One region of the Streptomyces sp. NBC_01261 genome, then DNA from elsewhere that is predicted to be linked to it. Evidence: riboswitches for the same ligand, from Rfam matches in the RefSeq annotation. Region 1 holds a riboswitch; each other region holds the start of a gene.

Region 1 (10,217 bases):
ACCGAGACCTCGGCAGGCTTCCTGCACCAGCTCCTGTTCACCGCCGGGATCCGGCGCACGCTCTCCCTGTCGTACGAGCCGAAGGGACTGGACGCCGCCCTGCGCGACGTCCAGCGCAAGAAGGCCAGCGTCATCGCGGACGCCGCCGAGCGCGCCCGGCGCGGCCAGGTCGGCTCCGAGGCCGACTCGATCGAGTACCAGGACATCAAGTCCCGTGAGCGCCAGCTCATCGCGGGCCACGCGGATGTCGCCCTGACCGGCCTGCTGACCGTCTCGGCCGACAACGAGGAGGAACTCCGTTCCGCCTGCGCGGTCGTGGAGACCGCGGCCGTCGGCGCCCAGCTCGATCTGCGGCCGCTCACCTGGCAGCAGGCCGAAGCGTTCACCGCCGCCGCCATGCCGCTCGCCCTCGCCGCCTGACGGCGCCCGTCCCTCCCTCCGAAAGTGCACCCCCATGTCCCGCACCGCCGGCCCGACCTCGCAGGACTTCGTGCCCTTCGCCACCGCCGCGCTCGACTTCCACCGCGCGCTCAACATCCCAGGCGGTCCACTGGTCACCACGCGCGCCGAGCTGGACGCCCTGCACGCCCACCTCGTCGCGCTGCACGGTCTGCTCGACGCCCATACCGGCCGCACCGGACAGCTCGTCCCGGCCGAGGGCGACCACCTCCGCGCCGCCCGCACGCGGATCTGGCAGGCCGCCGACCACGTCCACGCCGCCTACCACGCGGCACCCCGGCCGGACTCCGGCGAGGTGCCCGACCGTGAGGCGTGCCAGGCCCAACTGCCCGAGGGTGCACCGGAGTTGACCATCTGCCAGCGCCACCAGCGCACCGCGCACCTGGTGCGCCGCCGCACCACCCCGGCCGACCTGCACACGCCGTTCACCGGCCTCGTCCGCCGCTGACCCGCCCTTTCTGTCTGGAGAAACCTTCATGCCCCGCATCCGCGCCAGCGCCTCCCCCCTGTTCGTCCCCCGCAAGGCAACACGCGCCGAGCAGCGGGCCGCCCGCGCCGGTTTCGCCGCAGCCCGCCACAAAGCCCGCCGCGCCACCGCCCCGCCGAAGCACCGCGCCGAACAGACCCTCGACCCTCAACTGCGTCCCACCTACCCGCCATCCGGGCGCCCCGGCCCCGCCTCCGCCCGGGGCGGCAAGCTCAACCTGCCCGCCCATCGCATGACCACCGCCACCGTGTCCGGCGCCTACCCGTTCCTCGCCGAGGGCGGCCTGGGCGCGGAGGGCATCTTCATCGGCAGGGACGTGCACGCCGAAGCGGCGTTCTGCTACGACCCGTTCTCCCTGTACAGCAGCGGCCGGATCGAGGGCTTCACCAACCCGAACGTCGTCCTGGCCGGGATCATCGGCATGGGCAAGAGTGCGCTGGCCAAGTCCATCGCCACCCGGGCCATCGCGCACGGCTACCGGGTCTACGTTCCCTGTGATCCAAAGGGCGAGTGGACGGCCGTCGCTCAGGCCCTCGGCGGCTACAGCATCGCGCTCGGCCCGGGACTCCCCGGCAGGCTCAACCCCCTGGATGCTCCGGCGCGGCCCGCCTCGGTGAGCGAAGGCGACTGGTCGACCGAGGTCCGCAAGCGCCGCCTCCTGCTCCTGGCGGCCCTGGCCCGCACCGTGCTGAAGCGCGATCTGATGCCGATGGAGCACACCGCCCTGGACCTCGCGCTCGACCTGGTCGCCGCCGAGGCCGACGCCGGCGGCGCGGTGCCGCTGCTCGGCGATATCGCGCACGCCCTCGGCTCACCCGAGCGTCTCGACCGGGCCCTCGGCGACCAGGCCGGGCGCATGGGGCCCGCCGCGCAGGATCTCGCGCACGCCCTGCGCCGTCTGGTGCACGGCGACTTGAGCGGCATGTTCGACGCTCCCTCGACGGTGGCCTTCGACCCGACCACCCCGATGCTGTCCATCGACCTCTCCCGGCTCGGCGGCTCCGGCGACGACACCGCCCTGGTGCTCGCGATGACCTGCGCGAGCGCGTGGATGGAGTCCGCGCTCGCCGACCCGGACGGCGGCCGACGATGGGTGATCTACGACGAGGCCTGGCGGGTGATGAGGCACGTCGGTCTGCTGGAGCGCATGCAGTCCCAGTGGAAGCTCTCGCGCGGACTCGGCATCGCCAACCTCATGGTCATCCACCGCCTCAGCGACCTACTCAGCGCGGGCGACGCCGGCTCGCGCGGCCGGGTACTGGCCGAGGGCCTCCTGGCCGACTGTTCCACCCGCATCATCTACCGCCAGGAACCCGACCAACTCGCCGCCGCTGCCTCATTGTTGGGCCTTACCGGCATCGAGACACAGGCGGTGTCCGCCCTGACGAAGGGTCGGGGCCTGTGGAAGGTCGCGGGCCGGAGCTTCATCACCCAGCACATCCTGCACCCGGCCGAACGCGAGCTGTTCGACACCGACGCCCGCATGGCCGCCTAGCAACTAGCCATCTCTCAAACGGAGTTGAACCATGCCATCGACCGAACGGCGAGCGGGCCGCCTTGACGAGCACAACTCTGCCGCAGCGGCGAGTTGGGGCACTATCGCTCCAGCCGTGGACTGGAACGACCGGCTCGCCACAGCTCGGCCCAAGGAGTTCACCGAGCTGTTCCACAAGGCGATTACGGACGACTTCGGCGCGGTGGCGCGACTGCATCAGATGCTCGAAACCGCCTCGCAGTGGTGCCGTATCCACGACGCCCGCAGCAGTGCCGCCGAGCTGGACACCCTTGCCGACCGCCTGACCGACCTCGGCGAGGAACTGCACCTCGTAACGGAGGACGTAGGCCACGAGATCCACTCCCGCTCGCGTCGAGCGGCAACGGCGGCCGGTCTCTCCCCAGCCATGTCCGTCCGCGGGACTCCCGTCGGCCGACAGAGCGAGACTCCAGCGTCCCTCCCACCGAACACCGTCCGCTCAGAGTCGCGTTCGCGGTGAACACCGGCACAGGAACGAGGACAACCGTGCCCACCCCTCCCACTTCCCACGAAACCCAGCCGTCGACGAGCACCGACCCCCTGGCGTGGCACCAGCACATCCCGGCACTGGCCTCCGCCGCTGCCAGCATCAGGCAAGCCTCCGATGCCTGGGACGCGGTCTCGGACTCCTTCTGCGACCACGACGGCTGGCCCACCTACGAAGAGGAGTACGCGGACGGCAAAGCGAAACGTGATGCCGAGGCGTGGAAACACGTCGAGGTCTTCCTCGCCCACGGCCCCGAGGTACTGGCCGGCGTCCGCGCCGCCGCCACCGGCGCCGACTACGTCGAGGGGCCAATTAGCGACGACCTCCGACGGCTGCGCGGAATCGACACCACCCTCGAACGAGCAGGCCAGATCCAACACGAGTGGGACCAGGTCATGGCACTCATGGAGGGCTCGCAACCAGGCTCGCTGCAGCGCTACGAGAGCCGGGCCAAGGAGATCCGCAACTCCGAAGGCTGGCATCACGCGGACGAGCTGTCCTTCCAAGGCCCGGCGCTCGTCCGGGCGGCCGACTACCTGGCCAACCGAATGGATCCCGACCAGCCCTCACAGACCGAGCGCGCCCAGGTCGCCCTCGCCCGATCCGCCTCCGGCAACCGCGCGGCCCTGCCCGCTTCCCCGGCCACGCCCGTGGTGCCGAACCCACCGATCCCTCGCCGGTCCCGCTGACGTCCCTAGCGCCGATCTGCGGCGCGGCCGAACCGGCCAATCACCTGATCCTCGTGGAACGCCACCACCCCGGCCCACCCCACACGCCCGCGCCTCACACCCTCAACCGCTCGGGTACCCGGTCACGGAGAACACTCATGCACGCCGATCAACCCCTGGTCACCATCCAGCAAGAGGGCTCAGCCATCACCGCACGGACCAGCGGACCGCTACCCCAGCACGGCGCCGCCGACCCTCCGGAACGAGAACACGGGTACGGACACCTCACCGCTCCCCTCCGTCGGCGCGGCCTGGAGTGCACCGTCGAGTACGGCCTCAGCGACTACATCGTCCACGCCCAACTCCCCGACGGCAGCGCACTGTTGATCTCGCCACCCCGGGAACCGCCGACCGACCACCCACCCGGGCACCCCGAGAGCTGGATGGTGACCCGCGCGCACCCCGACAACTCCGCACTCCACGAAGTGCTCTACGACTCTGAACCCGACGGTCCCCAGGCCCGGCACGGTGGCAGCATCCCGAACCTGCTCACCGCCATCGACGCGCGCCTGGATCAACTCGGCGTGCCTCGACGGGCGGAAGCTGCCTCACCGCGAGTAGGTGCTGCACTCGCGCCCTCGCCGTCTGCCCAACGCACGGTCCAAGACCGCCTGCCAGCAGCCCCGGCGGCCCGCCCGAAACTGCCGCCCACCCATCCCTCATCCGCACCCGCTCGCTAACCACGTCCCGCCTCGGAGCCCTCTATGCCCCTCACCAGCAGAATCATCCCGGCCCTCGACCGCCCCGCTCCCCGCACCCACACCGGATGGATCAGCCATGCCCGCCCCCGATCACGACTCGCGTCCCGACGTCGCAGTCGGCCACCACCTCGACTACGGCATCGTCGCCGCGAACCCCAAGCAACTCGCCGCCAGCACATGGATGTTGAAGCGTCTCGACTTCCACCCCGTCCACGGCCACCCGACGCTGCACGCACTGACCGACCAGCAGCGTGACGGACAGGAGCGTGCCACCCGGGCCGTCGCGCTGCTGCGCAAGGTCGGCTACCGCGTCGATGCGGACGCCGCGTTCGACCCCTCACTCGCCCGGGCGGCACCGGCCGCCCGTCACCAACGTCCGCACGCAGAACCAGACATCGCGTTCGCCGAGCATCCTCAACTCGGCATCGTCGCATCCGCCGGCCACCACTTCTCCGCGACCGGCGGCCGACTCGCCCTGCTGGACGAGGGCTGGCGGCACGATCCGAACGCGGGCGTCTACACCCTGCCCACCACCATCGGGCGCACCGCAGCCTTGAAGAAGGTCGCCAACGTCACGTCGTCAATGCACCGGTCCGGCCTCCGAACCGTAGCGGAACCCCTCCTCGCCCAGGACCTGACGCCCTACCGGCAACCTACGTCCGCGCCGGCCGCCCCCCGCGAACGGGGCCAAGGGCCCACCACCGACGAGTTCTCCATCAGCGCGGCCGCGCTCGCCTCCAGCCCAGCCCGCGCCAGCCTCGCGGACAAGGCACCGGGTCCCGCTCCCGCCACAGCCGCTCCGGCGGCCCAACCGGTCGACCCGCGCATCGCCTTCTCCCGCAACCGCTGACCCAACTCCCGTAAGGAGCAGTTCCCATGGCCGTGAAGACCATCTGGCAGATCACCCACTCCTGCGGCCACCCAGCCGAACGCGACCTGTCCGACCGGGCGGCCGACCGCCGCGCGGGCTTCGCCGAGTGGCTCGCCAAGCAGGAGTGCACCGACTGCTGGCGGGCCGCGAAGGAGGGCAACGATCAGGACAAGGCTGCTTGGCTGGAGGCCAAGCGGGCCGAAGAGCAGGCCGAATCCGAAGCCTGGTCGGAGCAGTACCGGATGCCGCCGCTGGAGGGGAGCAAGCGGTCCGTCGCCTGGGGTGTGCGCTGCCGCCACAATGTCCTGGCCACCGCCTACACCGCCCTGGTTCTCGAAGGTGAGACCAGCGAGACGGAGTGGGTCGCGATCGAGGAGGCCGCTCGCACCATCACCCGCGCCGGGTGGTGGATCGACCAGCGTTCCTTCGAACCCAGCGACCTCACCGAGCTGCTCCAGGCCGCCACCGCGGCCGACCGGCCCACCGAGAACCCCCACTTCTGACCGCCTTCTGTCCCGCCGAGGCGGGGCACCAGCTCTCCCCGCTGTGTTCCGGTCGGCCGGTCTACGCACAGCGTCCGTCTGCTGACCACTTTGGCCAGGCACAGGGTTATCCCAAGTCGACGGCAAGACCTCGCACGGTTGCAGTGCCGGATCGAACTACCCAGATTCCGCTGTAGGGAGAGGTCTCCTCCGAGCGACTCTTGAGTTCTTCGACGTCCAGGGCAGGAGGCCACTGAGTTCCGGTCTCCGACCATCGCACGCCAGCAAGGTCGAGGCCGTCGAGGTCAACGGCCCGGAGATCAGCGGTGGTGAAGTCGTTGATAAACGCGTGCACGGAGTCCCGGTCAAGCGCGGGTGCTTCCCGATCCAGAACCGTACCGATGGCTCGTGCGACTTCATTGACACGGATGTTGACGAGGGTGGACGTGAGAACACGGTCATGGGAGCCGACACGCTCGAGGACGAGTTCAAGGTCGCGGGCGCGAGAGTGGGCGCGATCAAGTAGGAGTCCGAGGGAAGAACCTTGACGGCGGCCTCGAACACGGATGCGATGGAGGACGCGGAGCATGGCGCGGACGCGGTCGAGATCACGGGCAATGGCATGAGGATGGTTGCGGTTGCGGCCGGTCCCGCGTTCGAGGTCGAGACTGACGGCCAGGTTGAGAGAGCGCACGCGCTCCAGACCACGTTGGAATTCGCCGTCGCGATCGCGCTCGGTGTCCGCACCGAGGCCGACAGCGTGGTCCAAGTCGTCTGCGAGGGCACGGACCAGATCCAGGTCTAGGTCACGTGCGTGATCGCGGGTTAGGTGGTCTCGGGCAATCGCGATGTCGCGTGTGAGGGCACGGTAAGCGGTGACGACGTGCGGGTTCGTACGCAGGGACAAGCGGTCTGATGCACCGACAGGCCAGGCAATCCCACTATCGCTACGCCCTCTATTAGTGGGGCGAGTGATCGGCTGGGAGGACGGAGAGAAGGACGGGAGAACTGCCCTCAGGCCTGCCTCAACGTCGAGGACCCACCCGAGACGATCCACCGCGGCGTCGTGGCGGACCTGTAGCAGCGCCTCACGCAGGCCGGCTTCGACATCCAGGACGTCTTCTAGGTGGGCGGCCAGGTTGCGTCCGTACTGGTCGAGAAGGTGATCGACGGTCTGGTCGTGGAATTCGGGCTCGGGGTGGTAGGTCACTGTCCCCCCTCCCGTGCTTTCACATAGGCCGCTGCGGCGCGACGTGCCTTCACAAGATTGCTTCGCACGGCCTCAGGTGTGATCCGTAACTGCTGAGCGATCTCACGGGGCGTGAAGTCGTCGAGAGTCCAAGCCAGGACCTGGCGCTGCCGAGGTGGCAAGCTACGCAGCAGTGGCAACAAGTCGTAGCGGTCTTCCCATTCTGCGATTGCATCCGGGTCAGAGAGCAACGATGTTGGTTCGGGGATCTGCTCAACCGGGTCCTCCTCAACGGAAGCGACCCTGCGGGCGAGCTCGCGGGATGCGACGGTGTGGGCCCAGGCCCGAGGCCCGCGAAGGTGGTTCCAGTGTTGGTACGCCTTCAGCATGGTGTCCTGGGCAATGTCAGCGGCGACAGGGATCGTGGCCCCCTGATTGACCAGAAAACCAACGAGTTGCCGCGTATTTTCGCGGTAGAAGGCGGAAAATTCCTCCTCTACCTGGCGCGGGGCGGCAGGGCCTCCCTGGAGTTCCCTTTGATGAGCGGCGGTTGCACTCGGCAGGTCGGTGCTGTCTAGTGGATCTTGGTCGCTCATTCTGCCGGAGTTCCCTCACGAGCTGGGGTACGGGTGATCTTCATACGAATGCGGTGCCCATCGTGACTCTGGTCATCCAACTCCACTTGAACGCCCGGTGCTACCGCTTCAGTGATGCCCCGCAGGGACTGCCGCCGGACCTCTTCGCCACGGGTGCGCCAGCGTAGGCGCAGCCAAAGGGCCAGCAGGGCACAAGCGTTCGCTGATATAAGCGAGGCAAGGGTCATGGTCGTGGCAGAGTCCATGCGTGTCCTCTTTAAGCGTCTCGGCTCCGCGTCCTCCGCGAAGCCCCGTCACCTAGTAAGAGTCTGAAGAGGGCATGATCGTGAACTCTGGACTCAAATTGGTCGGCATGCAGCCGTGCACAGTCGTACGAGCCGCAGTGGGACGCCCTGGACGTGCGGGTCGGGCCATCGGCCCACATGGGCAGGGCTACCCAGTACATCCACCTCGCCCGGGCGAACTGTCCTCGGGCGTGCAACCGACCGCTTAACTACTGCCAATCGGGCAGGAACACCCGAACCTCTGGGGGTGGTGGTTCAGCGGACAGCATGTGGGCCCACTAGCTCTTGGACCGGTGACCGCCGTCCGATCCCGTCCCGACGACGCGCCCCGCTCCCAGGCCATGAGTACGCGTTCGTTCCCGTCGGCGTCCTCGGTCAGTCGGATGACGACCTTCTCGTCGCTGCCGTAGAGCCCGACCCAGTCCCGCCAGGTTCGGCGGGCTGTCGCACCGTCGGCCCACACCCCGGAAACCGCCGGCCCGCCGGTCGCGAACTGGAGTCGGACCAGGTGTGTCACGGCAGCCGCCCCAGTGCGCGGGCCTGCCGCCTCAGCTCTACCCGCGCGCCGGGCAGCCGACGGGGGCTGGACCAGTACGGGTGAAACAGCAGCTGCCCGGACAGCGCGTGCAGGCGGCGGCGCAGTGCGGTGGCGTGCACGGGGCGCGGCACGGCGAGCGCCGCGTATGTGCGCTGCCAGTCCGCCTGGAGTTCGATCAGGTCGGGCGGGAGAGGGGCGTGCTCCATGACAGCTATTAGGCCACATGTTCGATTTTCTCGCCAAGCTGACGCGCCCGGCTGTGACGTTCAGCGGTAGTTGGCCATGCGCAGCGATAGTTGGCCTCGTTCGACAGACGGGCCAGCCGAGCCATGCGTAGGAGGTGGCTGCCGTCTATGGCTGCAGGGGCTTGGCCGCCCGGCTCCCGAGGGCATCCCGGCCGCTACAGCAGACTTTCGCACGGCACGGACATCGGGTGCGTGGCCCGGATAGGGTCAGGGCGAGCCGTGACTGGCGTGTCGAGATGGGCGTAACCATCGGGGAGCGGCTTCGTCACATGGACGTGTGCCGCGCGCCTGGGCTTCTTGGGAGCAACCTGGGAGGCACCGTCGTGGTTCGGTACGTATACCCCTCACCTTTGGGCATCGGTCGGCCGTTGTTGGTCGGGATCCTCAACATCACCGCAGACTCGTTCTCGGACGGCGGCAGGTTCCTGGCCACTGAGGATGCGGTGGCACATGCGCGGCGGCTGTGGTCGGAAGGGGCCGACATCGTCGAACTGGGCCCTGCGGCCAGCCACCCGGGAGCCCAGCAGGTGACTGCCGCTGAGGAAATACGGCGGCTGACCGTCGTCATCGACCGGCTGGTCGCCGAGGAGGTGCCGGTGTCGGTCGACTCCTTCCTGCCGGAGACCCAGCGCTTCGCAGCGGCGCGTGGGGCCGCGTACGTGAACGACATCCAAGGCTTCCCCGACCCAGCCCGGTACGAAGAACTCGCCGACACCGACTGCCGGCTCATCGTCATGCACTCTGTGCAGCGCATGGGACCCGCCACCCAGGTGAAGACCGATCCCGCCGCGGTGTGGGCGGGGATCGAGGAGTTCTTCGCCGAGCGGCTGGCCGCGCTGGAAGCGGCTGGCATCGGCCGGGAACGGCTGGTCATCGATCCAGGACTGGGCTACTTCCTGGGCACCGGCCCGGAACCGTCGCTGAGGGTGCTGGCACATCTTGAGCACTTGAAGGCCAGGTTCGACGTGCCGGTCCTGGTTTCTCCCTCCCGGAAGTCGTTTCTTCGGGCGCTCACCGGGAGCAGCCTTTCGGAGATCGGTCCGGCAACTCTGGCGGCGGAGCTGTACGCGGCCTGCCACGGGGCGGACTACATCCGCACCCACGACGTTGCCGCCATCCGGGATGCACTCACCGTCTTCAACGCTCTGGACGCGGCCAAGGCAGGTGCGTGATGGAGCAGCGAGAGGCGATCGTCGCCGTGGTGCGGCGGGGCGAGCGGGTGCTCGTCATCCAGCGGGGCCCGCTGGCCCGGCTGCCGGGGTACTGGGCTCCCCTCAGCGGCAAGCTGGAACCCGGTGAGACGCAGGAGGAAGCCGTGGTCCGGGAAGTGTACGAGGAGGTTGGCCTGCGGGTCTGCCCCGTGGCCAAGGTCTGGGAGTCGCAGACCGAGGACGGCGCTTTCTGCCTGCACTGGTGGACCGCCGAGGCAGAGGAAGGCGAGGTCGTGATGCATCCGAGCGAGGTGAGCGACGTGCGCTGGATCACGCCGCGAGAATTCTCCCGGCTTCAGCCCGTCTTCGCGGCCGACAACCGCGTGTTCTTCGACCGCGTGCTGCCGCAGCTCTGACGCCTCAAGTCGCCGTGTGGGCGGTCGGCAGGAGCCGTCGGCCGCCCAC
Region 2 (10,217 bases), 2.0 Mb from region 1:
TATCTCCTGGAGATGGACGAACCGGAGACGGCCCAGGCCCTGGGCTGGCCACGCGGCACGGTGAAGTCCCGGCTGAACCGCGCGTTGCGGAAACTCGGGCGGTTGCTGCCGGATTTCCGACCTCGGGAAGGGGGTGATGAGTGTGAGTGACGGACGGAAGTCGTACGACAGTGGGGGCGCCGGCGAAGGTGCCGGTACGGGTGAGGGCACCGGGCGTCGGCGAGTGGCGCGCGATGGGCACGCGGGTGCCTCTCGGTTGCCCGCGGAATTGCGGGCGTTGGGGCGTTCGCTGGACGCTCGGGGTGGTGGTGGAGGCGAGGGCGAGGCCGCCGGGTCCGAGACGATGGTCGAGCGGGTGCTGGCGCAGATACTGGCCGAACAGATCCCGGTGCCCGTGCCTGTGCCCGGGCCGACCGGGGTCCGGGCGCGGGTCCAGGCAGTCCGGCGCTGGATGCGGATGCGGCGGCGGGCGCTGGTGGCGGCCCTGTGCGGTGTGCTGACGGTGCTCGTGCTCACGCCTCCGGTGCGGGCGGCGGTCTTCGACTGGTTCGGCTTCGGCGGGGTCGAGGTGCGGTACGACCCGTCGGCGGTGCCCTCGGCCGGGGCGGTGGTGCCCGGGTGCGGGCGGTCGGTGACGCTGGCGCAGGCTGGTCGGCGCGCGGGGTTCGAGCCGGTGGTGCCGGACGCGTTGGGAGTGCCGGACGCGGTGACGGTGACCGGCGAGCCGCGGGGGCGCTTTCTGGTGAGCCTGTGCTGGCGGGAGGGCGGGCACACGGTCCGGATCGACGAGTATCCGGCGCGGCTGGACGTCGGTTTCGCCAAGTCGGTGCGCGAGCCGCCGGAGTGGCTGTCGCTGGACGGGACCGTCCCTCCGGAAGGCATACAGGACCCGGCGCTGTGGTTCGCGCGACCGCATCTGCTGAGCTTCTGGCTGGTGGACGCGGACGGGGACCGTTATACGCGGGAGGAGCGGACGGCGGGGCCGACGCTGCTGTGGACTCATGCGGTCGGCGGGGTTCCGGGTGGGGATCTGACGCTCCGTCTGGAGGGCGTGGGGTCGAAGCGGCGGGCATGGGAGATCGCGCGGTCGCTCGACGGGCGGGGGTAGGGCGCGTGGTGCGACGGGTGCGGGTGCCGGTGGCGGTGGCGGTGCGGGTGCCGGTGCCGGTGGCGGTGCGGGTGCCGGTGCGGGTGGCGGTGCCGGTGCCGGTGGCACAAGTCGTGTGAGGGGTGCGAGTAGTTCAAGCAGTGCGGGCGGGGTGGGAACCTCGGCGGGTCGAGCGGTGTACCAGAAGTGACAGGCGGCTCGCGGGTGGGCCGTACGGGGATCGGCTGGTTGGGGGTTCGGATGTCCGGAGGCGGAAGTACGGGCGGGGCAGGCGGGGTTACGGGCGGGCCTGGAAGGCACTCGGGGCGGGTTCGCGAACTGGCCGCCCTGGGTGGGGCGTTGGCGATGACGCTGGCCCTGATGGTGTGGGGTGCGTCGGACGCGGCGGCGGGTGGACCGACGAGCGTGCTCGTGACCTCGCCGGCAAGCGGGCGGGCCAGGGCGCTGTACTACTCGGACCAACAGTACGGAGAACTGCAGCAGTTGCTCGGCCCGGAGGGCAAGGGCACCCGCGACAAGCCGCCCGAGGCCGATCTGGCCCACGCCCGGCAGATCAACGTCACCTGGCTGGCGCACGACATATCGCCCTGGCGGGTCGACCGGGTCTTTCCCGTCGAGTCCCGACCGCAGGCGGTCTGGATCCACACGGCGGCCGACGCGTCGGAGAACACGAACCTGAACGGCTATTGGCACCGAGCGAGCCACCCCGCCCAACTACGCGCCCTCCTCAAGAAGTTGGACGTGCTGGGCAAGGCCGCCGGTGACGGGTACCCCGGCATCTTCCCGGCGCCGTGGCAGTCGCCCGAGCCCGCCACCGTCGCACCTGACATCGACACGGGGACGGGGACGGGGACGACCACGGTGCAGGTCTCCCTGCCGGACAAGGCGCACGGCACCGACTGGTGGTGGGCGATACCGGGTGCGGCAGCAGGAGCGGCGCTGGCTCTCGTTCTGCGGCCGTTCGTCGCGCGGCTGCCGTTGGACCGGTGGCGGAAGGGCCGGGAGCCGGGGCCCAGGCAGGAGTTGCGGGACATGTGAGGGGCGGAAGGGACGAGGAGAGAGGGAGAGGGAGAGGGGGACGGATGGAACACGGGAGGGGACGGGCGACGGGACGGGCGAGGTTGCGGGGCCTGTGTCTCGTGGCTGGGCCGGTGTTGATGGTTCTGGCCGGGTCTGCTCAGGCTCGGGCTGTCGGGACGGATCAGGTGTGGACCGGGGCTGTGGACCAGGCGCGGACCCAGGCTGAGGACCCGCTCCGGGACATCCCGGATCTGGCGCTGGTCGTGGCGGGTGACACGGGCCGGACGGAGACGTGGCGTTCCGGGGAGTCGTCGTTCGCCCGCCTGTGGACGCTGTTGCAGCCGACGTACGCGGGGACGGAGCGGGTGCCGCAGGAGTGGGCGGCGGGCCGGTATCCGGCGGTGCGGATCACCGTGGTGTGGGGGCTGACCGGGGTCGGGGGCTGGCCTCGGACGAGTCGGGCTCCGGGGGGTGATGTGGCGGTGGAGCGGGAGGACCAGTTGTTCGTGGCCGCGGACGGCACACCGTGGGTGCGGACGGATCCGGCTCCGGAGGTGAGGGACGACGACATCCGCTGGCATCGGGCGCCGCGCGCGGTCTTCGCGCAGATGGAGCGGGCGGGGATGCTCGGCGGAACCGGTAACAGCAGCAGGGCAGTTGGGGGTGGGTCTGAATCGGCGGGGCCGGCCGGACCTGTCTGGTGGGCGGCGGCGGGGGTGGCTGTCGGGATCGGCGGCACGCTGCTGATACGCCGCGCGGCGGCCCGGCGTGAGGCCGGACCGCCGCGCGAGGAACCACGACAGGAACTCATCGATCTGTGAGAGTCGCCGATCTTTGACAACTCAACAGAGGGCGTGTGTCGGCTGTCAGCCGAGGTCGATCTCCGGGTACAGCGGGAAGGCGGCGACGAGGTCGGTGGCGCGGTGGGAGATCTCGTCCGCGATCTTCGGGTCGAGGATGTGCTGGGCCTTGGACGGCGCGCCCTTGCTGGTGGTGCCGGGCTCCGTGGTGGTGAGGACGCGGTCGATGAGACCGGCGACCTCGTCCATCTCGGCGGTGCCCAGGCCACGGGTGGTCAGGGCGGGGGTGCCGATGCGGATGCCGGAGGTGTACCAGGCGCCGTTGGGGTCGGCGGGGATGGCGTTGCGGTTGGTGACGATGCCCGAGTCGAGGAGGGCGGCCTCGGCCTGACGGCCGGTGAGTCCGTAGGAGGAGGCGACGTCGATCAGGTTGAGGTGGTTGTCGGTGCCGCCGGTGACGAGGGCGGCGCCCCGGCGCATCAACCCGTCCGCCAGCGCACGGGAGTTGTCGACGATGCGCCGGGCGTAGTCCTGGAAGGAGGGCTGCCGGGCCTCGGCGAGGGCGACGGCCTTGGCGGCCATGACGTGCGGGAGCGGGCCGCCGAGGACCATCGGGCAGCCGCGGTCGACCTGGTCCTTGAGGGAGTCGTCGCACAGGACCATGCCGCCGCGCGGGCCGCGCAGCGACTTGTGGGTGGTGGTGGTGACGATCTGGGCGTGCGGGACCGGGTCGAAGTCGCCGGTCAGCACCTTGCCCGCGACCAGGCCGGCGAAGTGCGCCATGTCCACCATCAGGGTCGCCCCGACCTCGTCGGCGATCTCGCGCATGATGCGGAAGTTCACCAGGCGCGGGTAGGCGGAGTAGCCGCCGACGATGATCAGCGGCTTGAACTCACGGGCGGAGGCACGCAGGGCCTCGTAGTCGATGAGGCCGGTGACGGGGTCGGTGCCGTAGGAGCGCTGGTCGAACATCTTGCCGGAGATGTTGGGGCGGAAGCCGTGGGTGAGGTGGCCGCCGGCGTCCAGGGACATGCCGAGCATGCGCTGGTTGCCGAAGGCCTGGCGGAGTTCGGCCCAGTCGGCGTCGGAGAGGTCGTTGACCTGGCGGACGCCCGCCTTCGCGAGGGCCGGGACCTCGACGCGGTCGGCGAGGATCGACCAGAAGGCGACGAGGTTGGCGTCGATGCCGGAGTGCGGCTGGACGTAGGCGTGGCGGGCGCCGAAGAGTTCGCGGGCGTGCTCGGCGGCAAGGGACTCGACGGTGTCGACGTTGCGGCAGCCGGCGTAGAAGCGGCGGCCGATGGTGCCCTCGGCGTACTTGTCGCTGAACCAGTTGCCCATGGCCAAGAGGGTGGCCGGGGAGGCGTAGTTCTCGGAGGCGATCAGCTTGAGCATCTCGCGCTGGTCGGCGACTTCCTGGCCGATGGCGTCGGCGACGCGCGGCTCGACGGCGCGGATCACATCGAGGGCGGCACGGAAGGCGGTGGACTCGTTGGAAGGGGGCGCGGAATTGTCGGGCATGGGGACCTCCGGACGTGGCGTTCGGCGTTCTCGGTACGGCCCAGGCGCACGGCACACATTCCAGCTCGGGCCGCTCCCCGATGGTCGGTCCCATCCCAGCGCGCCAGTCACGGCCCGCCGGTCAGCCTACCGGGCGTGCCGGACGGTGCGGCTCCCGCGTCCACCATGCGGGCGAGGATAGGAAAGGGGCACCTTCACCCCCGGGAGACGCCGTGACCAGTACGGAAGCCAGTACGGAAGCCCTCATCGCCGCCGCCGAGGCGCACACCGCGCACAACTACCACCCGCTGCCGGTGGTCGTCGCCACCGCCGACGGGGCGTGGATGACGGACGTGCGGGGACGGCGGTATCTGGACTGGCTCGCCGGGTACTCGGCGCTGAACTTCGGGCACGGCAACCCGCGGCTGATCGCGGCGGCGAAGGCGCAGTTGGAGCGGGTGACGTTGACGTCGCGGGCGTTCCACCACGACCGGTTCGGCGCGTTCTGCGAGCAGTTGGCGGAGCTGTGCGGCATGGAGCTGGTGCTGCCGATGAACACGGGTGCAGAGGCGGTGGAGACCGCGGTGAAGACGGCCCGGAAGTGGGGGTACCGGGTCAAGGGCGTGCCCGAAGGGAGGGCGAAGATCGTGGTGGCGGGCAACAACTTCCACGGGCGTACGACGACGGTCGTCAGCTTCTCGACCGACCCGGAGGCGCGGGCGGACTTCGGGCCGTACACGCCGGGCTTCGGGATCGTGCCGTACGGGGATCTCACCGCGATGCGGGCGGCGGTCAGCGAGAACACGGTGGCCGTGTTGCTGGAGCCGATCCAGGGGGAGGCGGGGGTGCTGGTGCCGCCGGCCGGATATCTGGCGGGGGTACGGGAGTTGACGCGGGAGCGGAACGTGCTCCTCGTCGCGGATGAGATCCAGTCGGGGCTCGGGCGGACGGGGCGGACGTTCGCGTGCGAGCACGAGGGGGTGGTGCCCGACATGTACGTGCTCGGGAAGGCGCTGGGCGGTGGGGTGGTGCCGGTGTCGGCGGTGGTGTCGAGTGCGGAGGTGCTGGGTGTGTTCCGGCCCGGGGAGCACGGGTCGACGTTCGGCGGGAATCCGCTGGCGTGTGCGGTGGCGCTGGAGGTGATCGCGATGCTGCGGTCGGGCGAGTACCAGGCGCGGGCGGCGGAGCTGGGGGAGCATCTGCTCGGGGAATTGCGGGAGTTGACCGGCACCGGGCGAGTGACGGCGGTGCACGGGCGGGGTCTGTGGGCAGGGGTCGACATCGCGCCGGCGGTCGGGACGGGCCGGGAGGTCTCGGAGAGGTTGATGGCCCGGGGCGTCCTGGTGAAGGACACCCGCGGGTCGACGATCCGGATCGCGCCGCCGCTGATGATCAGCCGGGAGGACCTGGACTGGGGACTGGCCCAACTCCGCGCGGTGCTGGGGGTCTAGGGCCGTTGCCGGTCCGGGGAATCTCCAGAGATCGGTGAGAGGGCCCACACGGGAGGCCCGTGGCGATCTCCCCTCCCCTACAGTCACTTTGTGCTCTTTGGAATGGTGTGCGCGCTCGGCGCGGCGGTCTGCTTCGGTACGGCGACGGTGTTGCAGGCGGTCGCCGCGCGGGCGGCCACGACCGGTGGGGGTGGAGACGCGGCGCTGCTGCTGCGGGCGCTGCGGCAGTGGCGGTATCTGGCGGGTCTGGGGCTGGACTGTCTGGGGTTCGTGTTCCAGATCGTGGCGCTGCGGTCGCTTCCCATCTACGCGGTCGGGGCGGCGCTAGCGTCGAGCCTCGCGGTGACGGCGGTGGTGGCCGCGCGGCTGCTGGGAGTTCGGCTCAGCGGGGTGGAGTGGGCGGCGGTCGGCGTGGTGTGCGCGGGGCTGGCCATGCTGGGGCTGGCGTCCGGGGCGGAGGGGCACCGGGACGGGTCCATGGCGTTGAAGTGGGCGATGTTGGCGACGTCGGTGGCGGTGCTGTTGCTCGGGCTGGTCGGGGGGCGACTGCCGGAGCGGGGGCGGGCGTTGACGCTGGGGCTGGGGGCGGGGTTCGGGTTCGGGGTGGTCGAGGTGGCGGTGCGGTTGATCGACTCGCTCTCCCCCGCGACGCTGGTCGGCAATCCGGCGACGTACGCGCTGCTGGTCGGTGGGGGTGCGGCGTTCTTGTTGCTGACGACGGCGTTGCAGCGGGGGTCTGTGACGACGGCGACGGCGGGGTTGGTGATCGGGGAGACACTCGGGCCGGCGGCGGTGGGGGTGGTGTGGCTCGGGGACCGTACGCGGGACGGGTTGGAGTGGCTGGCGGTGCTGGGGTTCCTGGTGGCTGTGGCGGGGGCGTTGGCATTGGCGCGCTTTGGTGAGGCGCCGGCGGAAGCAGCCGACGAAGCTCCCGTGGAAACGGCGTAGGCCTGGCCACACGGAAACGGCGGCCTCGGGCCTGTCCGGCGGATCAGGTCGCAGGAAAACTACGGTGCCTGATCGGCGCCGGTGCGCGGGGCCTGGTGCGTGCAGTTGCAAGGCGGAGGAGGGAGTCGACGCGGTGGGGGCACCTCCCGGCCGAAGGCCGGGGGACGTCGGCGACCGACGACAACGCCGCTGGGGGTCCCCCACGCCTTTAGGGCAGTGGGGAGGGCGTGCCACACCCCGCGTCTGCGACAGGATCCGCCGGACAGGCCCTAGTACTACAGCCGGACTTCGCCACGGCCGTCACCGAAGATACGCGCGGCGACAGGCGGCACGCCGACATCCTGCCAGGTGAGCGCCGTGCGAGACCCCCACAAACTGACACTCCATCAGCCCGACCGGCTTCCCAGAACGGCCCTGACCTGCATCCGGCTGTAGTACTAGGTCACGGCAGCACCCTGCACAGCGCCTCCACCGCCCCCGCCCACGCATGATCCGGCGGCGTGCCGTAACCCACCACCAGCGCGTCCAGGGGATCCACGAGGGCCTGTTCGTGGCGGTAGAAGGACAGGGCGTGGAGGGCGAGGCCCTGCCAGGCGGCGGCTTGGACGACGGATTGTTCGCTGCCGGGTGGGAGGCTGAGGACGGCGTGGAAGCCGGCCGCGATGCCGGTGACGTGGACGTCGGGGGCGCGCTGGGCGAGGGCGGCGACCAGGGTGTCGCGGCGGCGGCGGTAGCGCAGGCGGGCGGCGCGGACGTGGCGGTCGTAGGCGCCGGAGGTGATGAACTCGGCGAGGGTCAGCTGGTCCAGGACGCCGCAGGTGTCGGTGCCGCCCTTGGCCTTCGCGACCTCCTCCATGAGCGAGGGGGGCAGGACCATCCAGGCGAGGCGGAGGCCGGGGGCGAGGGACTTGCTGGCGGTGCCGAGGTAGACCACGTGGTTCGGGTCGAGGCCCTGGAGGGCGCCGATGGGCTGGCGGTCGTAGCGGAACTCGCCGTCGTAGTCGTCCTCCAGGACCAGGCCGCCGGTGCGTCGGGCCCAGTCGACGACGGCGGAGCGGCGGTCGTGGTGGAGGGGGACGCCCATGGGGAACTGGTGGGCGGGGGTGAGGAGGACTGCCGGTTCGTCCGTCAACTGGCCCGGGTTCGCGCCCAGTTCATCGAAGGGGAGCGGGCGGGTGCGCAGGCCGGCCTCGTCCAGGATCTGCCAGTGGACGGCGAGGCCGTAGGACTCCACCGCGATCGTGTGGGCGCCGCGGGCCCGCAGGACGGCGCCGAGGAGGCGCAGGCCGCTGGAGATGCCCGCGCTGATCAGGATGCGCTCGGGGTCGGCGCGTACGCCGCGGGCACGGGCGAGGTAGGCGGCGAGGGCGGTGCGGAGTTCGACGCGACCGCGCGGGTCGCCGTAGCCGAGGGCCTGGTACGGGGCGTTGGTGAGGGCGCGGCGGGCGGCCTTGAGCCACTCGGTGCGGGGGAAGGCGGCGAGGTCGGGAGTGCCGGGGACGAGGTCGTAGGTGGGGCGGGTGAGGAGGCGGCGGGGTGGGGTGGTGTCCGTGGGCGGGACGACGGCGCTCCCCCACTGCCTTAAGGGCGTGGGAGGTGCCCCCATGCCGACGCGGGTGCCGGAGCCCTGGCGGGCGGTGAGCCAGCCCTCGGCGACGAGGTCGGCGTAGGCGTCGGCGACCGTGTTGCGGGCGATGCCCAGGTCGGCGGCGAGGGAGCGGGAGGAGGGCAGCCGGGTGCCGGGGGCGAGGCGGCCGGTGCGGACGGCGTCGCGCAGCGCGTCCGTGAGGCCGCGGCGGACGCCGGTGCCGGTGCTGGTGGCGGTCGGATCGAGATGCAGGTCGACGCCAAAAGTGGCCCAGGATTTCGCCATGGAAATGGACCATACTCCTGGGCTGCCTGACTTCTAGAGTCGAGACATGACCACGACACAGGAAACTCCTTACGCCCATGAGCACAGCCCCCGCCTGGACTGGGCCCAGCACGCACCCGAGGTCTACAAGGCGATGGTCCGTCTCGACATCGCCGCCCGGCGGGGCCTCGACCCGAAACTGCTGGAACTGGTGAAGATCCGCACCTCGCAGCTCAACCACTGCGCGTACTGCCTCGACATGCACACCAAGGACGCGCTCGCGGCTGGCGAGAGCGTGGAGCGGATCATCCAGCTCGCCGCGTGGGAGGAGTCGCGGCACTTCTACACCGAGAAGGAGCTGGCGGCGATCGAGCTGACCGAGGCGGTCACCGTGATCACGGACGGCTTTGTGCCGGACGAGGTGTACGCGCGGGCGGCCGAGCAGTTCGAGGAGGCCGAGCTGGCGCAGCTGATCGCCGCGATCACGGTGATCAACGCGTGGAACCGGTTCGGGGTGAGCACGCGGATGGTGCCGGGACACTACAAGGCGGGACAGTTCAAGTGACGTCGCCCGCACGGGTGTTGGGCCACGAGGTGCGGGGGTGTCGGCCGTGAGCGAGGTGGAGCTGTTCCGGAGTCTGCATCGGCGACGGCTGCCCGGTGACGCGCTGGTGCTGCCCGGGCCCTGGGACGCGGTCAGTGCGCGGACGTTCGTGGAGGCCGGGTTCCCGGCGCTCGCCACGCCCAGTGCCGGGGTCGCCGCCTCGCTCGGGTACGAGGACGGGGCGGTGCCGGCGGACGAGATGTTCGCGGCGGTCGCGCGGATCGTGCGGGCCGTGGACGTGCCGGTGTCGGCGGATGTCGAGGGCGGGTACGGGCTCGCGCCGAAGGAGTTGGTGGAGCGGCTGTTGGAGGCGGGGGTCGTGGGCTGCAACCTTGAGGACTCCGAGGGTGGGGTGCTCAAGGATCCGCGTCGGCACGCTGATTGGCTGGCCGAGGTGCGGGCGGTGGCGGCGGAGCGGTTGTTCGTCAACGCGCGGGTCGACACCTTCCTGCACGGTGACGGGAACCCCGAACGGGCCATCGAGCGGGCCGCGTTGTACGTCGCGGCGGGTGCCGACTGTGTCTATCCGATCATGGCTCCGGCCGAGGTGCTGCCGTTGCTGCGGTCCGGTATCCAGGGGCCGGTGAACGTGCTCGCGCGGCTGGACGGCGAGGGCCCCTCGCCCACCGAACTGGGTGAACTCGGGGCCACACGCATCACGTTCGGACCGGGGCTCCAGCGCTGGGCGGCACTCGCGCTCAAGGAGAGGGCCGTAGAGCTGAAGGGGTGAGCGGGGTCAGGACAGCCAGGCCTTCCAGGTGGAGGGGTGGTTGTCCACCCACTTCTTCGCGGCGTCGGCCGGGGAGAGTTTCTGGTCGGCGATCATGAGGGAGACCTCGTTCTGGTCCTCGGTCGTCCACTTGAACTTCTTCAGGAAGGCCGCCGCCTTGCCACCCTTCTTGGCGAAGTCCGTGTTGAGGTACTTCTCCAGCGG
Region 3 (10,217 bases), 1.3 Mb from region 1:
AGGTAGAGCCAGTAGGCGAACATGTTCAGCCGCGGGAACGCCACGTCGGGCGCGCCGATCTGCAGCGGCATGATCCAGTTCGTGAAACCGGCGAACAGGGGCGTCGCGAACATCAGCAGCATGATCGTGCCGTGCATCGTGAACGCCTGGTTGAACTGCTCGTTCGACAGGATCTGCAGGCCGGGTCTGGCGAGTTCGGCGCGCATGAGGAGCGCCATCACGCCGCCGATGCAGAAGAACCCGAACGCCGTGACCAGGTACAGCGTGCCGATCGTCTTGTGGTCCGTGGTCGTCAGCCACTTGATGCTCTTGAGGTCTCTCACGCCCCGCCTGTGTCCACGCGCCGCCCGCACGTCACACTCGACGGACGCGAGGAGAATCACGAAATCGGGTGTGACGATCGCCCCGGTGCCGGACACGAACGGAACATGAGCAACGACGAGAACTTCGCCGCTGCCTATCGCGAGCACTACTGGGCGGTCAGCCGCTATGTCGCGCGGCGACTGGACGGGCGGAGCAGCGAGGTCGAGGAAGTGGTGGCGGAGGTCTTCACCGTCGCCTGGCGCCGCCGTGCGGATCTGCCGCCGACCCCGTTGCCCTGGCTGTACGGCGTGGCCCGTAACTGCCTGGCCAACGCGGTGCGCGGGTACGGGCGGCGGCGTCGGCTCGTCGACCGGCTGGGCAACGACGAGAGCGCGCATGGGCGGCAGGTCGTGGCCGGGCCCGGTGCGGACGCGCCCGGCGGCTGGGTGCACGAGGCGTTGGCGCGGTTGTCTCCGGCTGATCGGGAGGTGCTGCGGTTGACGGCGTGGGAGGAACTGGGTGTGGAGGAGGTCGCCGTCGTTCTCGGGTGCGGGACGCGTGCTGCGGCCATGCGGTTGCATCGGGCGCGGCGGAGGTTGAGAGCGGAGATCGATCGGCTCGCGGTGCTTGGAGGGGCGGGGCGATGAACACGTGTTCCGCGGCGCCGTCGTGGCTGGTCGCGCAGTTCCCCGCGTCCCTTGAGGGCGCCACAGTCACCCTGAAGGAACATCGCCATGGCTGATGAACTCGAACTCCTGCGCAGCGCCAACCCGTTCACGAGCGACGGGTCCCCCTACGGCGACGGGCCGCTCGATCATCACGCCGAGCGTCGGCTCAACGGGCTGCTGCATGACCGGCGTTCACGGCGTCGCCGACTGCTGTGGAGCCTTGCGGCCACCGCTGCCGTAGCCGCGACCGTGCTCACTCTGGTGCTGGGCGGGCCGAGCAGTACCCCGGCGGTGGCGGCTCCCCGTGCTCTGGTCGTGCAGGCGCACTCCACGCCCGTGTCCCTGAAGCAGCTCGCCGCCCTCGCCGCGGCGGTCGCGGCCGACGGAACTCCCGCTCTGCGCAGGGGAACTCACGTGCAGTCGTGGAGTCTCGGCATGTCCGACGACAAGCCGCCGGTCACCATCCCCGAGGAACGCATCGTGCGCTGGAACGCGGACGCCAGTCACACGGAACGTGTCGTCGAGGACGGGCATGTCCTCAAGGAGACGACGTTTCCGCCGAGTTGGAGCGATGTCCCGCCCGATGCCCGGCCCCCGCACGACATGGCCGGACTGCGGGCGTACCTCCAGGAGACGGCGTACAGCAAGACGCCGTTGACCACCCCCGAACTTCTGTCGGCCGTGGGGGAGTTGCTGGACCACTGGACGCTCGGGGCGCGTGAGTCGGCCGGGTTGGCGCGGCTGCTCGCGGGGGCGGACGGGCTGCGGCCGGTGGGGGAGGTGACCGACCGCCTCGGGCGGCACGGGCAGGCGTACGTCTATCAGCGGTCCGCCACCCGCCTGATGCTGATCATGGACCCGGCCACCGGCGCCGTCCTCGGGATGGAGAGCACCTTCACGAAGGACCAGCCCGAGTACGGCGTCAAGGCCGGGGACGTCATGGACTACAGCGCGTGGACGCGTTGATCACACCCCGAGCTGCCGGGCCGCGGCGGTCACCGTCTGCTCCAGGAGCGTGGCGATCGTCATCGGGCCGACGCCGCCCGGCACCGGCGTGATCAACGAGGCGCGTTCGGCGGCGGATTCGAAGTCCACGTCGCCGACGTTGCCCGCGTTGTAGCCGGCGTCGACGACGACCGCGCCGGGCTTGATGTCCTCGCCGCGGATCAGCCGGGGGCGGCCCACGGCGGCGACCACGATGTCCGCCTCGCGGACCACCGCGGACAGGTCCCGGGTACGGGAGTGGCAGTAGGTGACCGTCGCGTCGCGGGCCAGGAGCAGCATGCCGGCCGGCTTGCCGAGGATCGCGCTGCGGCCGACCACGACGGCCCGCTTGCCGGACGGGTCGACGTCGTACTCGTCGAGCAGCCGGATGATGCCGCCGGGCGTGCAGGACACGAAGCCCGGCAGGCCGAAGCTCATCGTCGCGAACGACGCGAAGGTCACGCCGTCCACGTCCTTCTCCGCCGCGATCGCCTCGAACGCGGCCCGCTCGTCGATGTGTTCACCCATCGGGTGCTGGAGCAGGATGCCGTGTACGGCGGGGTCGGTGGAGAGCGCGTCGAGGGTGGCGACCAGGTCGGCGGTGGTCGTGGTGGCGGGGAGTTCCACGTGCCGGGACTCGATGCCGGCCTTGCGGCTGCGGTTCTGCTTCATCCGGACGTAGGTGACGGAGGCCGGGTCCGCGCCGACCAGGACCGTCGCCAGACAGGGCGCCGTACCGGTGCGCGCGGTGAGGTCGGCGGCCTTCTTCGCGGTGTCCTCGACGATGCGCCGGGCGAGCGCGGTGCCGTCCATGAGCCGTGCCTGAGACATGATCCACTCCTGAGCTGGTTGACCAATCGCCCAGGCGCACGGCATCGACTCCGCGTGGGCCGCTCCACGGTGGTGCTCCACCTCAGCGCCAGTCACGACCCACGAACAGCCTAACCGACAGGTCCACGGCCGTCAGGGCCCGCTCACCGACGCCGGACGCGGTGGGTCCGACCAGCAGGTGGTGGCGGAAGCGGTCGGGATCGTGCCGCTCGCAGCACCGACCCCAGCAGAGCGGCGGACGCTCGCAGGCCCGCTGCGGAAACCGGTGCTCGGCGTCGCGTCGCGGCGGAGCGGGCGGGTGCCGTGGTCGCCGAGAAGGTCCAGGTCAGACTGGTGTTGATCCGGACTCTCGGCACCATCCGCGCTAGCCGTCCCATGCCTGGATCATGGTCTGTCGGGTGATCTTGCCGTCCTGCAGCAGGAGCATCGACTCGGCGAGGACGCGGGCCCCGTCCGGGTACCGGCAGGACTCGCTGTAGGCGACCCGGTCCCCTTGTACGACGCACTCCTCCAGCTTGTGGGTCATGTCGCGGCTGTAGACGTCGGCGAGCATCGCGCCGATCTCGTCCCGGCCGTGCAGGACCTTGGGGTGACTGGGCTGGGTCTGGTGGTCGACGACGTGGATCTCGGCGTCGTCCGCGTAGAGCGACAGCAGTGTCGCCGCCGTGTGGTCCTCGATGCCCCGGCGCAGGGCTTCGGTGTCGAAGCCGGGGCGTGCCGCGGTGCCCATGGTGACCTCCTCGGAGGGCCGCGGCCCGAACGGGAGCGAGCCGCGGCGGGCCTCTCCTACGAGACTCCTCCGCCGCGCCGGGGTCGGCAAACCGGGCGGCGCGCTCCGCCTCACGGGTGAGCGGTGCCCGGTACCCGTGACCGCGTGGGGACCGGCCGCGTTGCTGAGGGCATGATCTCAACACGACGTATCGCCGCCGCCGTTGGTCTTGCCGTCGGGGTCACCGGCCTCGTCGCGCCGATGGCGAACGCCGCCGACGCGCCCGCCTTCAAGGACGGCAAGGTCAGCCCGGTCGCCCTGCTGGACTCGCTCGCGGTGAGTGAGATCCCCGCCGAGCACCAGGCGGAGATCCCGAAGGTCGCCAGTCAGCTTCAGGGCATGAACCACCTGAACGACCTCCAGCAGCTGCACCAGGTCACCGACATGGCCGCGCCGGTGACGGGACTCCTCCCCAGCATCGAGCCGTGAGCCCGCAGTACTGATCCCGCGGAGCACGCAGACCGTGAGGGCCGTCCGGAAACGGGCGGCCCTCAGCCGTTCCGCGAGGTCAGCCCGCCGTCGCCAGGAACTGTGTCGCCGCCAGTTCCGCGTAGAGCGGATCGGCGGTCACCAGTTCCCGGTGCGTGCCCACCGCGCGGACGCGGCCCGCGTCCATGACGACGATCCGGTCGGCCATCGTCACCGTGGACAGCCGGTGCGCCACGACCAGGACCGTCGTCGTACGGGCCACATCGGCGACGGTGTCGCGCAGGGCCGCCTCGTTCACCGCGTCGAGCTGCGAGGTCGCCTCGTCGAGGAGGAGCAGGCGGGGGTGGCGCAGCAGCGCGCGGGCGATGGCTACGCGCTGGCGTTCGCCGCCCGAGAGGCGGGTGCCGCGGTGGCCGACCAGGGTGTCGGTGCCCTTCGGGAGGCGGGCGACCAGGCCGTCGAGCCGGGTCGTCTTCAGGACGCGGATGACGGCGTCGTCGTCCGCGTCAGGGTTGCCGAGCACCAGATTGTCGCGCAAGGAGCCCGACAGGACCGGGGCGTCCTGCTCCACATACCCGATGGCGGACCGGAGTTGGGACAGTTCCCACTCCGCGAGGTCCCGGCCGTCGAGGGTGATGGCGCCGGACTCGGGGTCGTAGAAGCGCTCGATGAGGGAGAACACCGTGGTCTTGCCCGCGCCGGATGGGCCGACGAACGCCGTCATGCCCTGGGCCGGTATCCCGAAGGTCACGCCGTGGTGGACGTAGGGGAGGTCGTCGGCGTAGCGGAAGCGGACGTCGTCGAAGGCCAGGGCCGCTGGTTCGGCGCCGGGGGAGGGCAACTGGGCGGGCAGGGACGGGGGTTCGGCGGGGAGGTGGAGCGCCTCCTGGATGCGGGAGAGGGCCGCGGTGCCCGTCTGGTACTGCGTGATCGCACCGACGACCTGCTGGATCGGCTGCATGAGGTAGAAGACGTAGAGGAGGAAGGCGACCAGCGTGCCGATGTCGATCGCACCCGTCGCCACCCGCGCCCCGCCCACCGCGAGGACCGTGATGAAGGCGACCTGCATCGACAGCGCGGCCGTATTGCCGGCGGCGGCGCTCCACTTGGCGGCCCGCACGCTCTGCCGCCACGACTCCTCGGCCGCCGCGTGCAGGGTGCGTTCCTCGCGCTCCTCGGCGCCGGACGCCTTCACCGTGCGCAGCGCGCCGAGGATCCGCTCCAGCGAGGCGCCCATCACGCCGACCGCGTCCTGCGCCTGCCGGCTGGCGCGGTTGATGCGCGGCAGGATCAGGGTGAGCACGGTGCCCGCGCCCGCGATCACGGCCAGGGTGACGCCCAGCAGTACCGGGTCAACGATGCCCATCATGACGACAGTTGCGACGAGCGTGAGCCCGCCGGTGCCGAGTCCGACGAGCGAGTCCGTGGTGACCTCGCGCAGCAGCGTCGTGTCCGAGGTGATGCGGGCCATCAGGTCGCCGGGCTCGCTGCGGTCCACGGCCTCGATCCGCAACCGCAGCAGATACGACGACAGCGCGCGCCGCGCACCGAGCACCACCGACTCGGCTGTACGCCGCAGAACGTATGAACCCAGCGCGCCCAACGCCGCGTTGGCGACCACCAGCGCCGACATCGCGAGCAGCGCCCCGGTGATCGTCCGGTCGTGCGACAGGTCGTCGATGAGCCCCCGCGCCACCAGCGGCAACAGCAGCCCGGTGCCCCCGGTGACCAACGAGAGCAGCGCGCCCGCCAACAGGGCCCAGCGGTGCGGCCGTACGTAGTCGAGGAGCAACCGCCAGGCCGGCGGACCGCTCTGAGTCCCTGCGATGCTCACGGCGCTCCTCGGGAGTCGGTCGGAGCATTCAGGCTACGTCGGTCGCCGCCCGCGGTGTCGGCCGGTCGTGGCCTGTCCAGAACGCGGCGACCTGCGACGCGATCTCTCGTCCGAGGTCGCGACCGGCAAGGGCGGACGGCCCGCGCACGCCCGGATCAAGCGGGTTGGTGCCGAACGCGGCGACCGCGGCGGCATCCGCGTACACCACGTGCACGCGTGACGGCGCGAGCGTGGCGAGTTCCGCGGGGTCGATCGAATATTCCGTTGCCGTGCGCTCCGGCTGCGGGAGGAGCACCAGAACGGGGTCGAAGCCGACTGCGAGGTCCGCGTTCGCCATCGTGCGCACCCCTCCGTCGATGTAGCGGTGTCCTGCCAGCGGAACGACGGGCCAGACGCCCGGAACGGCCGAACTCGCCTCGACGGCGTCGACGAGCGAGATCCCCGACGTCCGGTCGAACACGACCGGGACCCCGGTGTCCGCATCCACCGCGGTGATGCGGAGATCGCGGTCGCTCCACGTCATGCCGGAGAGCCGAGCCTCGATCGTGCCGCGGCGGACCGCACGGTCAACTGTCCTGGTGTCCTTGGCGATCGCGCCGATCCGGCGGCGTGCGTCGTCCGGCGAGGTCGCCTCGCTGTGGGCCGCGGCCATGCTCGCCATGAAGGCGTCGAAGTCGGCTTCGACATACACCTCGGTCGGCGTCTCGTGGAGTTGCCGCTCGAAGAGAGCTTCGAGCGGTGCACCCGTGGAGAGGTGAGCGGCCACGGTCGATCCGGCCGACGTGCCGATCAAGGTCGTCGGCGCCCCGATGACACGAGCTGCCGCCTCCGGCTCGACATCCTGGATGCCGAGCAGCACCCCCGTCTCCCACGCGATCCCCGCGAGACCTCCGCCGGCCAGAACCAGTGCGCCATGTGCCATGCCGCGAGCCTACGCCACCCCGGCAACACGCCTGCCGCTTCCGTGACTTGGACGTCCGGCCGGTTCCCGGCACCGGGATCCCGGTGCGAGCGGCCACTCCGCAGGAGGACGCCGTCGCGCCCTTACCGATCAGTCACGCGTAGGGTCGGAGGGCAGGGACAACGGCGACGAAAGGGTTCAGGACCATGGCGCAGGAAGTACGCGGCGTGATCGCACCGGGCAAGAACGAGCCGGTCCGGATCGAGACGATCGTCGTGCCCGATCCCGGACCCGGCGAGGCCGTGGTGAAGGTACAGGCCTGCGGGGTCTGTCACACCGACCTGCACTACAAACAGGGCGGCATCAGCGACGACTACCCCTTCCTGCTCGGTCACGAGGCCTCCGGCATCGTCGAGTCGGTCGGCGAAGGCGTCACCGACGTCGCCCCCGGCGACTTCGTGATCCTCAACTGGCGTGCCGTGTGCGGGAACTGCCGGGCCTGTCTGCGTGGCCGCCCCTGGTACTGCTTCAACACCCACAACGCCAAGCAGAAGATGACCCTCGCCTCGACCGGCCAGGAACTCTCCCCGGCCCTGGGCATCGGCGCCTTCGCCGACAAGACCCTGGTCGCCGCCGGACAGTGCACCAAGGTCGATCCGGCCGTCTCTCCCGCGGTCGCCGGGCTGCTGGGCTGTGGCGTGATGGCCGGCATCGGCGCCGCCATCAACACCGGCAACGTCGGGCGCGGTGACACGGTCGCGGTCATCGGGTGTGGTGGCGTCGGCGACGCGGCGATCGCCGGGTCCCGGCTCGCGGGTGCGGCGCGGATCATCGCCGTGGACATCGACGACCGCAAGCTGGAGAAGGCCCGCTCCATGGGGGCCACGCACACGGTCAACTCCAAGGCCAACGACCCGGTCGAGGCGATCCGCGAGCTGACCGGTGGCTTCGGTGCCGATGTCGTCATCGAGGCGGTCGGCCGCCCGGAGACGTACAAACAGGCCTTCTACGCCCGCGACTTGGCGGGCACGGTCGTCCTCGTCGGTGTCCCGACCCCGGAGATGAAGCTCGAACTCCCGTTGCTGGACGTCTTCGGACGCGGTGGTTCGCTCAAGTCGTCGTGGTACGGCGACTGCCTGCCCTCCCGCGACTTCCCGATGCTCATCGACCTGCATCAGCAAGGGCGCCTGGACCTGGCCGCGTTCGTCACCGAGACGATCCAACTCGACGAGGTGGAGAAGGCGTTCGAGCGGATGCACGGCGGCGACGTGCTGCGTTCGGTGGTGGAGCTGTGATGGGCGCCCGTATCGAACACCTCGTCACCTCGGGGCAGTTCAGCCTCGACGGCGGTACCTGGGACGTCGACAACAACGTGTGGATCGTGGGCGACGACACCGAGGTCGTCGTCATCGACGCCGCCCATGACGCCGACGCCATCCTCGCCGCGATCGGCGACCGCAGGCTGACCGCCATCATCTGCACGCACGCCCACAACGACCACATCGACGCCGCCCCCGAACTCGCCGACCGCACCGGCGCCACGATCTGGCTGCACCCCGACGACCTGCCCCTGTGGAAGCAGACCCACCCCGACCGCGACCCCGACGCCCATCTCGCCGACGGCCAGGTGATCGAGGCCGCGGGCGCCGACCTGAAGGTGCTGCACACGCCGGGGCATGCCCCGGGCGCGGTGTGCCTCTACGACCCCGCGCTCGGCGTGGTCTTCACCGGCGACACCCTCTTCCACGGCGGACCGGGCGCCACGGGACGGTCGTACTCCCACTTCCCGACGATCATCGACTCCATCCGCGACCGGCTGCTGACCCTCCCGGCCGAGACGAAGGTGCTCACGGGACACGGCGACTCGACCACCGTCGGGGCGGAGGCCGCGCACCTGGAGGAGTGGATCGCGCGGGGGCACTGAGAGGCACCCGCTAAAACCCGACAGAAGATGTCCGGCTTCTCCTGCACGATCGACATGACAGCGAGTCGAACGAGCACGGGAGGTCGGACATGCCGGGTCCACTGGAAGGCAAGGTCGCGCTGGTCGCGGGGGCGACGCGCGGCGCGGGACGCGGGATCGCCGTGGAACTGGGCGCGGCCGGCGCCACCGTCTACGTGAGCGGTCGCAGCACCCGCGCGCGGCGCTCCGAGTACGACCGGCCCGAGACCGTCGAGGACACCGCCGACCTCGTCACCGCGGCCGGTGGCCGGGGCATCGCCGTACCCACCGACCACCTGGAGCCCTCGGCCGTACGGGCCCTCGTCGACCGGATCGACGACGAACAGGGGCGCCTCGATCTCCTCGTCAACGACATCTGGGGCGGCGAGCACCTCTTCGCCTGGGACACCCCCGTCTGGGAACACGACCTCGACAAGGGACTACGGCTCCTCCGGCTGGCGGTCGAGACGCACGCGATCACCAGCCACCACGCGCTGCCCCTGCTGCTGCGCCGGCCCGGCGGCCTGGTCGTCGAGATGACCGACGGGACCGCCGAGTACAACCGCGACACCTACCGGGTCTCCTTCTTCTACGACCTCGCCAAGTCGTCCGTCCTGCGCATGGCCTTCGCCCTCGGCCACGAACTCGGCCCGCGCGGCGCCACCGCCGTGGCACTCACCCCCGGCTGGCTGCGCTCGGAGATCATGCTCGGCCAGTTCGGCGTGGGTGAGGACAACTGGCGTGACGCCCTGGAACGCGTCCCCCACTTCGCCATCTCGGAGACCCCGCGCTACGTCGGCCGCGCCGTCGCCGCCCTCGCCGCCGACCCCGAAGTGGCCCGCTGGAACGGGCAGTCGCTGTCCAGCGGAGGACTCGCCCCGGTGTACGGCTTCACGGACCTCGACGGCAGCCGCCCGGACGCGTGGCGGTACCTGGTGGAGGTGCAGGACGCGGGGAAACCCGCGGACGTGACCGGGTACCGGTGAGGGACCAGGTCACGCCTGGGTCGTCAGCCAGCGGCCCGAGTGGCCGGGCGGGAGCGCCAGGTCTTCGCGTACGGCCGCGTAGTAGCCCTCGCGGCCGGCGCGCTGATGGTCCATCAACTGCCGCCAGGCATCCGGGTCGTGGGTCTCCGCGCGCATGAACCGCTCCATCTCCATCACCGCGCTGACCCACGCCCGGGCCTTCTCCACCACCTCCGGACTTCCCAGCAGGATCAGCGCCTCACCGGAGGGATCGCGGCCCACGGTCGCCTCGGCCAGCAGGGGTTCCGCCTCCGTCAGGCTCAGCGGATGAGGGTGCGGGTCGTTGTCGAGATGGGACGCGACCCGGTAGGTCAGGGTCACGGATTTCTTCAGCGTCCGGGCGTACTCGGCGTACACCTCCAGCCGCCGCTCCTCCCAACGGGCCGCCCGTTCACGGCGGAACCTCGCCTGATCGCCCCGCACGATCGCCACGTACGAGCCGAGGGCGCCGACCACGACGCCGATGAGCGCCGGCAGTTGCTGTAGGAACGCGTGCATGTCCGCACGCTATCTGCCGAGTTGATCGTTCCG

The links. A riboswitch is a leader RNA that binds a small molecule or an ion and turns the genes downstream of it on or off. The one in region 1 is predicted to bind ZMP and ZTP.
Region 2: it holds a riboswitch for ZMP and ZTP, as region 1 does, so the genes downstream of both, OG226_RS20690 (glycine hydroxymethyltransferase) here and folP (dihydropteroate synthase) in region 1, are expected to answer to the same signal.
Region 3: it holds a riboswitch for ZMP and ZTP, as region 1 does, so the genes downstream of both, OG226_RS06395 (bifunctional 5,10-methylenetetrahydrofolate dehydrogenase/5,10-methenyltetrahydrofolate cyclohydrolase) here and folP (dihydropteroate synthase) in region 1, are expected to answer to the same signal.

Annotation. Positions count from the first base shown of each region.
Region 1 is NZ_CP108463.1:2,794,251-2,804,467, forward strand. Features, by position in the region: gene OG226_RS12075 (SCO6880 family protein) at 1-420, shown strand, start outside; gene OG226_RS12080 (DUF6238 family protein) at 455-907, shown strand; gene OG226_RS12085 (ATP-binding protein) at 936-2,441, shown strand; gene OG226_RS12090 (hypothetical protein) at 2,557-2,940, shown strand; gene OG226_RS12095 (hypothetical protein) at 2,967-3,656, shown strand; gene OG226_RS12100 (hypothetical protein) at 3,794-4,375, shown strand; gene OG226_RS12105 (hypothetical protein) at 4,473-5,246, shown strand; gene OG226_RS12110 (hypothetical protein) at 5,273-5,770, shown strand; gene OG226_RS12115 (hypothetical protein) at 5,877-6,959, opposite strand; gene OG226_RS12120 (RNA polymerase sigma factor) at 6,956-7,534, opposite strand; gene OG226_RS12125 (hypothetical protein) at 8,332-8,562, opposite strand; ZMP/ZTP riboswitch at 8,811-8,902, shown strand; gene folP (dihydropteroate synthase) at 8,958-9,773, shown strand; gene OG226_RS12135 (NUDIX domain-containing protein) at 9,773-10,168, shown strand.
Region 2 is NZ_CP108463.1:4,756,764-4,766,980, forward strand. Features, by position in the region: gene OG226_RS20670 (RNA polymerase sigma factor) at 1-150, shown strand, start outside; gene OG226_RS20675 (hypothetical protein) at 137-1,108, shown strand; gene OG226_RS20680 (hypothetical protein) at 1,454-2,146, shown strand; gene OG226_RS20685 (hypothetical protein) at 2,266-2,949, shown strand; gene OG226_RS20690 (glycine hydroxymethyltransferase) at 2,995-4,449, opposite strand; ZMP/ZTP riboswitch at 4,481-4,570, opposite strand; gene rocD (ornithine--oxo-acid transaminase) at 4,662-5,879, shown strand; gene OG226_RS20700 (hypothetical protein) at 5,982-6,827, shown strand; gene pdxR (MocR-like pyridoxine biosynthesis transcription factor PdxR) at 7,270-8,700, opposite strand; gene OG226_RS20710 (carboxymuconolactone decarboxylase family protein) at 8,747-9,244, shown strand; gene OG226_RS20715 (isocitrate lyase/PEP mutase family protein) at 9,291-10,013, shown strand; gene OG226_RS20720 (ABC transporter substrate-binding protein) at 10,020-10,217, opposite strand, start outside.
Region 3 is NZ_CP108463.1:1,449,198-1,459,414, reverse strand. Features, by position in the region: gene ctaD (aa3-type cytochrome oxidase subunit I) at 1-323, opposite strand, end outside; gene OG226_RS06405 (RNA polymerase sigma factor) at 429-950, shown strand; gene OG226_RS06400 (CU044_5270 family protein) at 1,038-1,937, shown strand; gene OG226_RS06395 (bifunctional 5,10-methylenetetrahydrofolate dehydrogenase/5,10-methenyltetrahydrofolate cyclohydrolase) at 1,938-2,786, opposite strand; ZMP/ZTP riboswitch at 2,808-2,892, opposite strand; gene OG226_RS06390 (nuclear transport factor 2 family protein) at 3,151-3,516, opposite strand; gene OG226_RS06385 (hypothetical protein) at 3,688-3,984, shown strand; gene OG226_RS06380 (ABC transporter ATP-binding protein) at 4,064-5,818, opposite strand; gene OG226_RS06375 (patatin-like phospholipase family protein) at 5,847-6,740, opposite strand; gene OG226_RS06370 (S-(hydroxymethyl)mycothiol dehydrogenase) at 6,926-8,014, shown strand; gene OG226_RS06365 (MBL fold metallo-hydrolase) at 8,014-8,643, shown strand; gene OG226_RS06360 (SDR family oxidoreductase) at 8,733-9,647, shown strand; gene OG226_RS06355 (hypothetical protein) at 9,657-10,184, opposite strand.